2 regions of the Microbacterium sp. NPDC055357 genome follow, and region 1 is predicted to be linked to the other one. Evidence: riboswitches for the same ligand, from Rfam matches in the RefSeq annotation. Region 1 holds a riboswitch; the other holds the start of a gene.
What was found. Region 1 has a riboswitch for thiamine pyrophosphate ahead of ACWICD_RS11545 (ECF transporter S component). Riboswitches for the same ligand answer to the same signal wherever they lie in the genome.
Positions count from the first base shown of each region.

Region 2: it holds a riboswitch for thiamine pyrophosphate, as region 1 does, so the genes downstream of both, ACWICD_RS10575 (ABC transporter substrate-binding protein) here and ACWICD_RS11545 (ECF transporter S component) in region 1, are expected to answer to the same signal.

Region 1 is NZ_JBSHLZ010000008.1:90,665-97,817, reverse strand. Features, by position in the region: gene ACWICD_RS11560 (hypothetical protein) at 1-337, shown strand, start outside; gene ACWICD_RS11555 (DnaJ domain-containing protein) at 395-1,333, shown strand; gene ACWICD_RS11550 (D-alanyl-D-alanine carboxypeptidase) at 1,338-2,840, opposite strand; TPP riboswitch at 2,880-2,989, shown strand; gene ACWICD_RS11545 (ECF transporter S component) at 2,983-3,609, shown strand; gene ACWICD_RS11540 (ABC transporter ATP-binding protein) at 3,615-5,093, shown strand; gene ACWICD_RS11535 (energy-coupling factor transporter transmembrane component T family protein) at 5,090-5,878, shown strand; gene ACWICD_RS11530 (DUF488 domain-containing protein) at 5,879-6,226, opposite strand; gene ACWICD_RS11525 (SDR family NAD(P)-dependent oxidoreductase) at 6,326-7,087, shown strand; gene ACWICD_RS11520 (enoyl-CoA hydratase/isomerase family protein) at 7,084-7,153, shown strand, end outside.
Region 2 is NZ_JBSHLZ010000007.1:23,233-30,385, forward strand. Features, by position in the region: gene ACWICD_RS10555 (M20 family metallo-hydrolase) at 1-326, opposite strand, end outside; gene ACWICD_RS10560 (LysR family transcriptional regulator) at 431-1,300, shown strand; gene ACWICD_RS10565 (ABC transporter ATP-binding protein) at 1,355-2,104, opposite strand; gene ACWICD_RS10570 (ABC transporter permease) at 2,101-2,871, opposite strand; gene ACWICD_RS10575 (ABC transporter substrate-binding protein) at 2,877-3,896, opposite strand; TPP riboswitch at 3,921-4,030, opposite strand; gene ACWICD_RS10580 (YkoF family thiamine/hydroxymethylpyrimidine-binding protein) at 4,070-4,693, shown strand; gene ACWICD_RS10585 (NtaA/DmoA family FMN-dependent monooxygenase) at 4,695-6,011, shown strand; tRNA gene ACWICD_RS10590 (tRNA-Tyr) at 6,331-6,415, opposite strand; gene ACWICD_RS10595 (PfkB family carbohydrate kinase) at 6,504-7,153, opposite strand, start outside.

The sequences.
Region 1 (7,153 bases):
GCTCATCCTGCCCGACGGCGACGAGCTCGCGTCGCTGCGAGAGGACGCCGTGACCGGTCCCGTGGCGATCGCGCTCATCGTCGTCGTGGGCTCGATCACGCTGCTGCTCGATCTGACGTTCGGCGTGCTGGTCTTCCGCGGCCGCAACATCGCCCGCGTCATCGTCATGCTCGTCTCGGTCGTCTCGATCACGTCGTCGTTCGTCGCGTGGTGGGCGCAGGGGCAGGACATCACCCTGCGCACGACCTTCGTGTCGCTGAGCCTGGACATCCTGATCCTGCTGGCGCTGTCCAGCCGCGGCGCCGCCGCCTACGCGCGGCGTCACGAACGACGCTGAGGGCGACGTGGCATAACCTGTAAGCCGCCGCGGCCGCGGCGCCGATCGGGAGGGTGCGTGTTCGACAGTCCGCTCTCGGCGTCGGCCTACGACGTGCTCGGCGTCGCCCCCGATGTCGACGACGAGACGCTGCGCCGCGCCTATCGTCTGCGCCTGCGGCAGACCCACCCCGACACGGGCGGGGAGGCCGCCGTCTTCGTGCAGGTGCAGCGCGCGTGGGAGCTCGTCGGCACGATCCAGGCGCGCGCCGCCTACGACCGCGGACACGGGTTCGGGGCGCACGCCGCGCCGAGCTTCGCTCAGGATGCCGCGGGCTGGCGTCCGCCGCGCCCCGCGGCCGACACGCGGCCGCGGGCCCGGTCGCACGGTCATCCCGGGGGCTGGAACCGCGAGCGCTATCTGCGACTCATGCGGGAATGGGTCGGCCGGGGCGTCGACCTCGACGACCCCTACGATCCCGCCCTCGTGCGCTCCGCGCCCCACCACCTGCGCGGACTCCTCGCCGACGCGCTCGCCGAAGAGGCGACGGCCCGCATCGTGGCCGATCTCGGGATGGGCTACACCGTGTGGCACGACGTGCGTGCGGCCGCTCGCGGAGACGGGCCCGACGCCAAGATCGACCACATCGTGCTGGGGCCGAGTGGACTGTATGCCGTGCAGTCGGCCGACACGGGCGGCCCCGTGCGCGTGCGCCGGGGCGAGCTCATCGGCGAGGGGGTGACGGGTGCGCCCCTGGCGACCCTGGTCGGCCGCACACGCGCCCTCGCGCGCGCCGCGGGGGTGCGGTTCGGCGGAGCGATCGTCGTGCTTCCCGACGACGACGTCGCGCACCCCATCGACGAGCTCGGGAAGGTGCGCGGCACTCCCGTCGCGATCGTGTCGCGCAGCGCCCTGTCGACGATCCTGCGCCGCGGCGTGGCCGGCGCGCGGTCGATCGGCGGGACCGAGGTCTTCGACCTGCGCACCCGCCTTCAGCAGACCGTGCGCTTCGCCTGATCGGTCAGCTGGTCAGCCCGAACAGCTCGAGCGGGTGCGTCAGTCGCCACCAGGCATCCGGATCTGCGATGTCGTCGGAAAGACGCAGCGGCACGGCGGCGCGATCGAGCGGGCCGACGGCCGAGAGTTCGCCGACCGTGGCGCCCTTCGCGCGTGCGTCACCGAGGTCGAACGCGGTCGACACGGCGGCGGCGCTGCCGTTCCACAGCACGACGGCGGCATCCTCGGCGGTGACGATCGGCACGTTCGCGCCCCACGCGGTCGTCGCCCGGCCCACCGTCGTGCCCGCTTCGACCGAGGGCCGCGGCTGCAGCTCGGTCTCGATCTGGGCATAGAGGGCGCGTGAGACGGCGACCCGGGCGTCGCCGTCGGGCTGTCCGAGCACCGACGCGTACACGCGCACGGGGGTCTCGCCCACCATGACGTCTTTCGCCGTCAGCACGTTCCAGGTGTCCAGGGTGCCCGTCTTGACGCCGATGACGCCGGCATCCTCGAGCAGCCGGTTCGTGTTCTCGATGACGCCCACGCCCGGCAGGTCGACGGAGCGCTTGGCGACGATCTCGGCGATGACGGGGTGGGCGAGGGCCTTCTGCGCGAGGGTGAGCAGGGCGGCGGGGGTCGCGATGTTGCGCGGGTCCAGTCCCGTGGGCTCGACGACCTCGATGCCCTCGACGCCGTGCGTGCGGAGCCATCCGTTCGCCGCCTCGGCGAAGATCTCGTCGGTCGGCCAGAGCGTCGTGGCGAGGCGGTCGGCGTAGTTGTTGCCCGAGGCGATGAGCATGCCTTCGAGCATCTGGTACTGCGTCAGGGCCCCGCCGACGGGAACATCGAGCGCCGATTCGCCGTTGGCGCGGTACTGCCAGTAGCGCGTCCGGTCGTACCCCGTGAACCGGTACTCGGGCCCCGCCTCGCCGAGTTCGAGCGGCATCTCCTCGAGTACCGCGAGTGCCGTGACGACCTTCGTGATGCTCGCGATGCTGAGCGGTTCGGGCATCGACGCGAGCTGCGTGTCGAAGCCGTCGACCGCGACGGCGGCGGCGCCGACGTCGGGCCAGGGCAGAGCGGCCTCCGCCGCGGCGACGGGCTGCACGCCGATCGCCTCGATCGTCGGCGCGACGGCGTGCAGGGGCCACAGCAGCGTGGTGGCGGCATACGCCCCCACGACGAGCGCGACGAGCGAGGCGGGGACGAGCACACCCGCGCGCAGCGGCGACCGGCGCGGACCCCGTCCGAGCAGATCGGGGCCGGGCTCGGCGGGCACCGGCGACATCCCCACCCGAGCGGAGTCGACCCACGCGAGGGCTCGCCGACCCGACAGTGCGCCGGCGGTGATGGCGGGCGCGTCCGTGCTCGTGCGCGGCAGACCGGGAGAGGGGAGCGTCACGTCGGTCGTCGTCGCCGACGCCGTCGGCGCCTCATCGGCCTCGAGGGTCGCCGTCACCGCGCGCATGGCCGCCTGATTGCGCAGGGCACGGCGCGAGGGCGGTGGGGTGATGTCGGGGGCCACCCGCCTACGGTACAACGCGCGGCGGGCGGCTATACTCATCGGCACAACCACGGGAGTCCGGTGAGCCGGGCTGAGAGGAAGCGACCCACGCTTCGACCGTCGAACCTGATCCGGATCATGCCGGCGCAGGGAGGAGCATCCGATGCACACCGTCACGTCCGCATCCACCCGGTCCACGAACGTCCGCAGGCTGCGCTGGAGAGTCGTCGACATCGTCGTCGCGAGCGTCATCGGCGTCGCGTCGGGACTCATCTTCCTGCTGTGGAACATCGGCTATCTCGGGCCCAAGACGCTGCTCGAACCGCTCGCGCCGGGCATCCAGGGCCTGCTCGACGGCCCCTGGCTCTTCGCCGGCGTGCTGGGCGCGCTCATCATCCGAAAGCCCGGCGCCGCGATCTACACCGAGACGCTCGCCGCCGTCGTCTCGGCGCTCGTCGGCAACACGTGGGGCGGGTTCCTCACGATCGAGGCCGGTCTCGTGCAGGGCCTCGGCGCCGAGCTGATCTTCCTGCTCTTCCTCTACAAGCGCTGGTCGTTCCCCATCGCCGTGCTGGCGGGCGCGGGTGCGGCGCTGACCGGCGGGATCAACAACCTGCTCCTGTGGTACCCCGGAGCAGATGTGACCTTCACGGTCATCTACATGATCAGCACGCTCCTCTCGGGTGCCGTGATCGCGGGCGCCCTGTCGTGGGTGCTCGCCCGCGGGCTCGCCGCGACGGGGGCGCTCGACCGGTTCGCGTCGGGGCGCGCGGCACGCGTGCGCGTCTAGCCGTGATGAGCACCGTCTCCGGCCCCGCCGTCCTCGAGGCGCGCGGGTGGGGGTGGCGCCACGCGTCGCGTCACGCCTGGGCCGTGCGCGAGGCGACCTTCCGCATCGAGCCCGGCGAGCGCGTGCTGCTGCTCGGAGCGTCGGGATCGGGCAAGTCGACGCTCCTGCACGGCCTGGCGGGCGTGCTCGGCGGCGAGGAGGAGGGCGAGTCCGAGGGCGAGCTGCTCATCGACGGCGTGCCGGCCGCGGCAGCACGAGGCCGGGCGGGCCTCGTGCTGCAGGACCCCGACTCGCAGGTGATCCTCGCCCGCGTCGGCGACGACGTCGCGTTCGGCTGCGAGAACCTCGGCATCCCGCGCGAGGAGATCTGGCGGCGCGTCGCGAGCTCGCTCGACGCCGTCGGCCTCGATGTGCCACTCGACCGGCCGACGAAGCAGCTGTCCGGCGGCCAGAAGCAGCGCCTCGCGCTCGCCGGTGCGCTCGCGATGCGGCCCGGGCTCGTGCTGCTCGACGAGCCCACGGCCAACCTCGACCCCGACGGGGTCGGAGAAGTGCGCACCGCCGTCGCCGCGATGCTCGACGCGCACGACGCGACCCTCGTCGTCGTCGAGCACCGCGTCCAGGTGTGGCTGCCGCTGGTGACCCGCGTCATCGTGCTGGGTGCGGGCGGCGTCGTGGCCGACGGACCCGTCGACGACGTGCTGCGCGGTCGCGCCGTCGAGCTCGCGGCAGGCGGCGTGTGGGTTCCCGGGCATCCGCCCGCGCACCCGCCCGCGCCGCCGCGCCCCGCCGGTGCCGTGCTGCTCGAAGCGCGCGACCTCGCCGTCGAGCGCGTCCGCGGACGCGCCGTCGCGACGGGCCTGGAGGTCGACGTGCGCGCCGGCGCGGCCCTGGCCGTGACGGGCCCCAACGGCGCGGGGAAGTCCACGCTCGGCCTCACGCTCGCGGGCCTGCTGCCACCGGCATCCGGATCCCTGCGGGCGCACCCGCTGCTCGCTGACGGCGCGGGCGACTCGCCGATCGGCTGGGCGTCGCGGCAGCTGCTGACCCGCATCGGCACCGTCTTCCAGGACCCCGAGCACCAGCTGCTCGGACGCACCGTGCGCGGCGAGCTCGAGATCGGACCGCGAGCGCTGCGCCTGCCCGAGGACGAGATCTCCCGCCGCGTCGACGAGCTGCTCGAGCGGCTGCGCCTGGTCCGGCTCGCGGGGGCGAATCCGTACACACTGTCCGGCGGCGAGAAGCGACGGCTCACGGTCGCAGCGGCGCTCGCGACGGCGCCGCGCGTGCTCGTGCTCGACGAGCCCACATTCGGTCAGGATGCCCGCACGTGGGCCGAGCTCGTGGCGCTGCTGGCGCGGCTCCGCGACGAGGGCTCGGCGATCGTCACGATCACGCACGATCTCGATGTCGTCGAGGCGCTGCGCGCCGAGCAGTTCCGGATGCCGCGCCCCGATCCGGATGCCGCAGGGTCGCTGCCATGACCCTGCTCGATACGCACGCGCGCACGGGCGCCGTCGCCCGCATCAACCCCGTCGCGAAGCTCGGCGCGAGCGCGCTCATCGCGATCCCGCTCGTGCTGACGCTCGACCCCGTCTCGGCGGCGGTCGCGCTGCTGCTCGAGTGCCTGCTGCTGCCCTTCGCGGGGCTGCGCTGGCGGGAGTTCTGGATGCGGACGTGGCCCGTCTGGCTCGCCGCGCCCCTCACGGCCGTCACGATCGCGCTCTACGGCGAGACGTCGGGTGAGATCTACGTCGAGTGGTTCGTCGTGCGGATCAGCGACGGCTCGCTCGAACTCGCCCTCGCGACGCTGCTGCGCGTGCTGGCGATCGCGCTGCCGTCGGTCGTGCTGTTCGTCACGGTCGACCCCACCGATCTCGCCGACGGGCTCGCGCAGATCGCGCGGCTCCCCGCCCGGTTCGTGCTCGGAGCGCTCGCGGGCCTGCGGATGGTCGGGCTCTTCCTCGACGACTGGCGGGCGCTCGAGCTCGCCCGCCGGGCCCGCGGCGTCGCCGATCGCGGCCGCATCCGGCGCTTCCTCGGCATGGCCTTCGCGCTGCTCGTGCTCTCGATCCGCCGGGGCACGAAGCTCGCGACGGCGATGGAGGCCCGCGGGTTCGGGGCGCCGACACGGCGCACGTGGGCGCGCGAATCCCGCTTCGGGGCGCGCGAATGGGCGCTCATGGGCATTGGTCTCGCGATCGTCCTCATCGCGATCGGCGCGGCGCTGTGGGCGGGCACGTGGAACTTCATCCTCGGCCCGTCGTGATCACTCGGCGAGGAGAACCTCGCGCAGGATGACGGCCTGGTTGTACTGCGGGTCGTGGGCTCCGAACAGCAGCGTGCACACGGGATGCTGCGCCAGCTCCGCCCGCAGCGCGCGGACGGCGGGGTTTCCGGCGAGCTCGGTGCGGTAGGCCGACACGAAGTCCTCCCACGGCAGGCCGCCGTGGTGGAACGCCTCGCGCAGGGCGGCGGAGGGCGCGACATCCTTCGCCCACTCGTCCAGCGCCGCGCGCTCCTTCGAGACGCCGCGCGGCCACAGCCGGTCCACGAGCACGCGGAAGCCGTCGCCGGGTTCCGCGTCGTCGTAGATCCGCTTGAGCTGCAGCTGCATGCCCCCATCCAACACCTTTCGCGGAGAGAGGGCACGGCGTCGCCCATATGCTGGACGCGACGTCGCGGCGCAGGCCGCAATCGGTTCGAAGGAGAGCACATGAATCTGACCGGAGCTTCGGCACTCGTGACCGGCGGTGCCAGCGGATTGGGTCTGGCCACGGCCCGTCGGCTCGCGGCCGAGGGGGCTGCCGTCACGATCGTCGACCTTCCCGGGTCGGCCGGAGCCGACATCGCGGCCGAGCTCGAAGGGTCGTTCGCGGCCGCCGACGTCACCTCGCCCGAGCAGGTCGCCGCCGCCGTCGAGACCGCGTCGGCGGCCGGTCCGCTGCGCGTCGTCGTCAACTGCGCCGGCATCGCGCCGCCGGCGAAGGTGCTCGACCGCGAGGGCAACCCGACGGGACTGGACGCCTTCGAGAAGATCGTGCGCGTCAACCTCGTCGGCACGTACAACGTCATCGCGCAGGCCTCGGCCGCGATCGCTCGCACCGAGCCGACCGACGAGGGCGATCGCGGCGTCATCGTCAACACGGCCTCCGTCGCGGCGTTCGACGGGCAGATCGGTCAGCCGGGATACGCCGCATCCAAGGGCGGCGTGCACGCCATGACGCTGCCGATCGCACGCGAGCTCGCCCGCCACGGCATCCGCGTCGTGACGATCGCGCCCGGCATCATGGAGACGCCGATGCTGCTGGGCCTGCCCCAGGCCGCACAGGACTCCCTCGGTCAGCAGGTTCCGTACCCGTCGCGACTCGGGCGCCCCGACGAGTACGCGCGCCTGGTGATGGCGATCGTCGACAACGAGTACCTCAACGGTGAGACGATCCGCCTCGACGGGGCGATCCGGATGGCGCCCAAGTGAGCGGCGTCCTGCTGCGGGTCGACGAGGGCCTCGCGCGGATCACCCTGAACCGCCCCGACCGGCTGA
Region 2 (7,153 bases), on a different contig from region 1:
AGGCATCCGTCGAAGGCGCCCGCCGTTCCGACACTGTCGATGTGAGATCCGGCGATGACCGGCGCGAGGCCGGGCTCGGTCCCCTCTCTGCGACCGAAGATGTTGCCCATCTCGTCGATCGTGACGTCGAGACCGGCCTCCCGCATCCATTCCACGAGAAGGCGCCGACCGGCGGCATCCTCGTCCGTGAGCGACTGTCGGTCGACACCGACGAGTCCTGTCGCGTCGTCCTGATAGGCGCCGATGCGCGCGAGCTCCATGAGGCGGTCCCACAGGTGCTGTCCATCGATCGCGACGGAAGCGGGGGCGTGAGTCGTGTCGGTCATGTGCGTCTCCCGGGTCGGTGGATGCCAGCATCCCGCGTCCGTACCGACGAATCGATAGCATGCTTCTCATCGGTACTGATGAGTTCTCTTCATGAGAGGAAGCCATGTACGACGTGCACCGGCTGAGACTGCTCCGCGAGCTCCGGCTGCGCGGGACGCTTGCCGCCGTGGGGGCCGCACTCGGCTACAGTCCGTCGGCGATCTCCCACCAGCTCGCCGTGCTCGAGCGCGAAGTCGGCGTGCCTCTGCTGGAGCCGGTGGGACGCGGCGTGCGGCTCACGGCGACCGCCGATGTGCTCGTGGGTCACGCCGAAGCGGTCCTGCGCGAGCTCGAGCGTGCCGAAGCGGGAGTTGCGGCGAGTCGCGGCGCCGTCATGGGAACCGTACGCATCGCGACCTTCCAGACGGCCGCGCACACGATCGTGCCCCGCGCGCTGGCCGCGCTCACGGCGCAGCATCCGAGTCTCGATGTGCGCTTCTCGCACATCGACGCCCCGGCCGCGATCCCCGGCCTGGTCGCGCGCGAGTTCGACGTCGTCCTGTCGGAGCGCTATCCGGGCGAGCCGGCGACACCTCGCGCGGGCGTTCTCACCGACGAACTCGCGCGGGATGCGCTGCGCCTCGCGGTGCCGGACTCCTGGTCGGGCGAGGCCCTGTCCGATCTGGCGGATGCCCCGTGGATCATGGAGCACGTCGGCACGAACGCGCGGGCCTGGTCGGACGCGATGTGCCGCGGCGCGGGCTTCGAGCCGCGCGTCGCCTTCGAGACGGCGGATGTCCTGCTGCACGCGCAGCTCATCGATCGCGGGCTCGCTGCCGGGTTCCTGCCCGATCTCGTGGCCGCCCGGGCCGGCGGCATCCGCCTGCACGACACGGGACGGAGCCGGACGATCGAAAGCTCGGTGCGCGCCGGCAGCGAGACCTCACCCGCGATCGCGGCCGTCCGTGCCGCGCTGCACCGGGCCGTCGCCTGACGGCGACCTGATGCGCCGATCGGCGAGTCCCTCAGCGGGGCCAGCCGCGCGCGTCTAGCCGGCACGCAGCAGGTCGCGCAGCCGCTCTTCCAGGGCGGGCACTCGCGGATCGGTGACGAACCCCTCCCCCCGCGGGATGTCCCTCGTCACCACGGCCTCACCGACGATCCGGGCGGGACGGCGCGAGATCACGTAGACGCGGTCCGACAGCCGGACCGCCTCGCGGATGTCGTGCGTCACGAGCAGCACACTCCACCGGTGCTGCGCCCAGACGGTCAGCAGCCACTCCTGCATCTCGTCGCGGGTGATCGCGTCGAGCGCACCGAACGGCTCGTCGAGCAGGAGCAGCGGCTTGCCCTGCACGACCGTACGAGCCAGCGACACCCGCTGCCGCATCCCTCCGGACAGCTGGCGCGGGTAGCGCCGCTCACTGCCGGACAGCCCGAAGGCGTCGAACAGCTCGCCGGCGCGGCGCCGCGCTTCACGCCGTGGCACGCCCGCGATCTCGAGCCCGATCGCGGCGTTGTCGAGAGCGCGACGCCACGGCAGCAGCACGTCTCGCTGCGGCATGAACGCGAAGGGCCGCTCTCGTTCCGGCACGGGGGCGCCGTCGAAGAGGATCCGGCCGGCATCGGCGACGAGCTCACCCGTGAGCAGCGAGAGGAGCGTCGACTTGCCGCTGCCGCTCGGGCCGATCAGGCTCACGATCTCACCGGGCGCGACCGACAGAGTGAGGTCATCGAGCACCGGCATCCCGTCGAAGCCTTTGCGGATGCCGGTGAGTTCCAGGCCGCCGACGTTCATCGCAGTGCACCCTTCTCGACGCGCAGCCAGGGCAGTACGAGGCGTTCCACCAGACCGACGAGCCCGTAGAGAAGGAGTGTCAGCACCGAGCTGACCGCGACGGCCGCGAGCACCAGATCCGTTCGGAACACGTTCTTCGCGCTCTGCATGTAGACGCCCAGGCCCGAGACGGCGCCGGCGTACTCCGCGAAGATCGCGCCCACGACGGCGTAGGTGATCGAGATGCGCAGCGAGGAGAAGAACGACGGCATCGCCGTGGGCAGCCGGACCATGCGGAACACGGTGCGTGTGCCCGCCCCCATCGAGCGCAGCAGGTGCTCGGCGTCGGGATCGGCGGAGGCGAAGCCGCGCATGAGTCCCACCACCATCGGGAAGAACGTGACGAACGCGACGAGCAGCACCTTCGGCAGCAGACCGAACCCGAACCACAGCACGACCAGCGGCGCGAGCGCGATGAGCGGCAGGGTCTGGCTCACGATGAGCAGCGGCATCACCGCCCGCCGTCCGAGCGCGAAGAAGTCGAGCGCGGTCGCGGTGAGGAATGCGACCGCGATCGACAGCGTGAAGCCCAGTGCGGTCGCGGTGAGCGTGGGGATCGTGTGGCGCAGCAGCACCTCCCGCTCGCCGAACCCCTGCTCGAGGATCCGGGTCGGCGAAGGCAGGACGCCGGCCGCGACGAGGCCCGCGTTCGCCACGACCTCCCACAGAACGAGGATCGTCAGTGCGGCGGCGATCGGGGGCAGGACGACGCCGACGGTGCCGCGCATCCTGCTCACTCGAGGTAGTCGGTCGAGTAGTACTCCGACCAGTCGGGCGCCTCGGTCACGACCGCCCCCGCGGCATCCGTCAGCACACCGTGGGCGATGAGGAACGCGCCGAAGTCCTCCCACTTCTGGGGCACGGCCTCGCCGATCGCGACGCCGTCGGCGACGAAGTACTCCTCCGCGAGCAGGGTCGCGCTGCGCGTCACGAGCTCTTCCGCGGCGCCCAACGTGTCGGAATTGGCCTCGATGAGGATGCGGGCCGCGTTCTCGGGCTCGGCGGCGGCATACGCGTAACCGCGCTGCACGGCTGAGACGAACGCCCGAGCCGTCTCGGGGTTCACCTCCAGGTAGGCGTCGCTCGAGACGATCCCCGTCGACTGCAGGTCGGGCACGCCGTAGTCCTGGTAGCGGAACGCGCGGTAGGGGTGACCGTCGATGTCGGCCTGGATGTCCTGCCACGTCGAGACCGAGAGCGTGAAGTCGATGCGCTGCTGACTCAGCGCCTCATAGGCGCCGGTGTCGAGCACGACCTCTTCGAAGTCGCCGTCGCCGCCGTCGCCCTGGATCACGGCACGCGCGAGCGCGCCGTAGAGCGGCGAGCCGAAGCCGCCGAAGACCCCGCCGTCGAGGTCCGCGGGGCGCTCGATGTCGTCGCGGTCGCCGAGGAGCACCAGTTGGCCCGTATCGGACTGCGTCACCTGGAAGACCGATACGACGTCTCGACCCGCCGTGCGAGCCAGCTGCACGCCCGCTTGACCGGCCAGCCCGAAGTCCGCCGACCCGGCAGAGACCAGTTCGGGCACCGAGGTCGAGGCGTAGGGCAGGATCTCGACGTCGATCCCCGCCTCGTCGAAGTATCCGAGCGCATCGGCGACGTAGACGCCGATGTGGTTCGTGTTCGGCGCCCAGTCCAGGGCGAACGTGACCTTCTCGAGGTCGTCGGGCGAGTCCGCCGACCCGGCTGCGCAGCCGGTGAGACCGAACGCGACGATGGAGATGGATGCCGCGAGGGCGTGGAGTTTTCGCATGGGTGTGCCCCTCTGATCGGGCACGGGTGAAGGAGAGATGCCTCCCTGCGCTGGCATTATCCAGATCAGGTTCGACGGTCGAAGGTTGGGACCTTCCTCTCAGCCCGGTCTACCGAGCTCCCGTGTACCGACGAGCGTAGCCGAGATCCGCAGAAGGGCTATCGTGGTGCGTCATGCCCCCCGTGACACATCAGAACGCGCTCACTCCGACCGAGTACGGGGTGGGCGCGCGCTTCACCCTCTCGGTCTACGACTCCGCCTACGTCGACATCATCCTGGGTGCGCTCGCGACCGCCGACGCGAGCGCCGTGACCGTCGACACGACCGACATCTCCACCTTCGTGGGCGGCGCCGAGAACGACGTGCTGCGCTATCTGCGCGACGTCATCGCCGCCGCGTCCTCGGGTGGAGCGCACGTGTCCGCGGCGATCCTGCTCTCCCGAGGCTGCCCCGGCGAGCTGCAGTGCGAGCTTCGCGCGGGGGTGGATGCGATCGGCGCCGAACCGGTGCAGCTCGCGGCCACCGGCATCCGTGCACGCGCCCACTGGTCGCTGTATCCCCTGCTCGACGGCGGCGCCGACGGCGATCACATGACGGCGATCTACGACGCGATCGAGCACGCGAAAGAGATCGGGGTGTATGCGGGTTCGGACCACTACGCGACGCGCCTGGACGGCGACCTCGCCGACGTGCTGACGACCGTCGCGAACGCCTGGATCGCGGTGGGACGAACCGTGCAGCACGTGACGACCCACGTCACGATCTCGATCAACAGTCCGACCCTCGCGGCGAGCTGACGTGGCGAGGCAGATGCACCTCGTCGCGATGGTGAATCCGCCGACGAGCCAGTATGCCGAGAACTGGCGCAACCCGCTCGGGCGGGCCGACTGGCTGCGCGGCGAATTCTTCGCTGACCTGGGGCGGATGCTGGAGCGCGGCCGGTTCGACATGATCTTCTTCGCCGACGCACTGGCGGTGCCCGAAGCCGCGGACGGCACGGTCGACACGACCCTGGCGACCGGCGGGAAGGGCAGCATCTACCTCGATCCGATCTCGCTCATCTCGCTCGTCGCGGGAGTGACGAGCCGGATCGGGCTCGGCGCGACCGTGTCCACGAGCTTCGCGCCGCCGTACACGATCGCGCGGCAGCTCCTGACCGTCGACCAGCTGTCGGGTGGACGCGTCGCGTGGAACATCGTGACCTCCACGACGAACGCCGAGGCCCGCAATCACGGGCGTGAGAGCATCGCGGGGTCGGCCGCTCGGTACGACAACGCCGACCGGGTCGCCGAGACGGTCGTGGATCTGTGGAAGAGCTGGGATGCGGACGCACTCGTGCTCGACCGCGAAGCGCGCCGGTTCGCGGATCCGGACCGCGTGCACCGAGTGCCGGCGCGGAACGCCGACCTGGCGCGCGGACCCCTCACGGTGCCGGCGAGTCCGCAGAGGCACCCCGTGCTCATGCAGGCGGGAGCTTCGCCGCGCGGACGCGATTTCGCGGCGCGATGGGCGGAGGTGGTCTTCGCGATCGGAGACTCCGAAGACCAGATGCGGGCCTTCCGCCAAGAGCTGCGCGGGCGCGCCGAGCGAGATCACGGCAGGGATCCGGACAGCATCCGTGTCCTGCAGGGTCTGCAGCCGGTGCTCGGGCGGACGGACGCCGATGCGCAGTCGCGGCTGGAGCAGCTGCGCGCGCAGATCTCGCTCGACGACGCCCTGGTCAAGCTCGCTCGGCTGCTGCATGCCGAGTCGCTCGACCCCGCCGCATCCGCCGTCACGACACTCGAGGCGCACCGGGGTGCGACGGGGAGCGTCGCGTTCGAGGACATGCTCGCCGCGGTGAGCGCGCAGCGGGGCTACACCGTCGCCGACCTCGCGATCGAGCAGGCGCTGAATCAGCTGCATCCTCAGATCGTGGGCTCGCCGGCGAGCGTCGCCGACGAGCTCGAGCACCTGTTCCGCGGCGAGGCCGCCGACGGGTTCATCATCATGCCGGCGCTGTACCACTCGTCGTTCGAAGAGTTCGTGAACGGCGTCGTGCCCGAACTGCAGCGTCGCGGTGTGTTTCGCACCGAGTACGCGGGACCGACGCTCCGCGACAACCTGCGGGGTTGATCTCTCGACGTCGCCGGCCCCAACATCGATGCGCGCCGCCCGCACGCAGCCCGCGCATCGTCGACGTGCGCCGCCCGCATCGTCGAGGTGCGGCGCCCCGCACGCAGCCCGCGCATCGTTGAGGTGCGCCGCCCGCACGCAGCCCGCGCATCGTCGACTTGCGCCCTATGTCGGACACGCCCGGCGTGTCGCCGACACAGGGCGCAAGTCGGCGAACGGGGACGGGCTGACGTGAGAGGGATGCCGCCGCTCGGGCGGCAGGGGGCGGCGAGGGCATACGCAGAAGGCGGGCGCAGGCGCGCGGATCGCGGGGGGAGTGTGGTGGCGAGTGAGGGATTCGAACCCCCGAATGCTGAGCAGTCTGATTTACAGTCAGATCCCTTTGGCCGCTTGGGTAACTCGCCGGGTGCGCACCCGCCCAGCTTTTTCAGTCGACCGGAGGCGCGATCCACAATCTTACGCGCATCTTGCCGGTGTTCGAAATCGAACCGCTCAGGTGCCGATACGACCCAGATCCATGCCGTCCAGAGCCCTCGGTGTGCGCAGCAGCGCGCCCTCGAAACGGCACGTGGCGGCGGCCATATCCATCGCGTCGCGAAGCACCGCGTCCCAGCCGTCCGCGTGCATCGGCGGATGGTCCACGAGCCCGGCGAGCGCGGCGGCGAAGGCGGCGTCGCCGGCACCCATCGTGTCGACGATCCGGCCGGGCAGTCGCGGCGCCGGCCGGGTCAGGACCACGTCGCCCGCTTCGATCGTGGCGCCCGCCGATCCGCGGGTCGCGAGCACGGCGTGCGCGCCGAGCTCGACCATCCGCGCCCGCACGGCGTCGAGCGGCTCGCGGTAGAGCAGCCGCGCGTCGTCGTCGCCAACCTTGATCAGCCGAGCGCCGGGCACGACGCGCTCGAATCCCTGCACGAATGCGGCTCGGTCGCGCAGCATCCCGAGTCTGGGGTTCGGGTCGATCGCGACGGATGCTGCGTCGGCGAGCGCGTCGCGCAGCTCATCCGCCTGCTCGGGGTCGTCGAAGGCGACGCAGCTGACGGCGACGAGATCGGCCGCCGCGATGACGGCGCGCTCGCGTTCGCCCAGCCGGATGCGGCGACGCCGGGCCGCCTCGTTGAACTCGTACTGCGGTTCCCCTC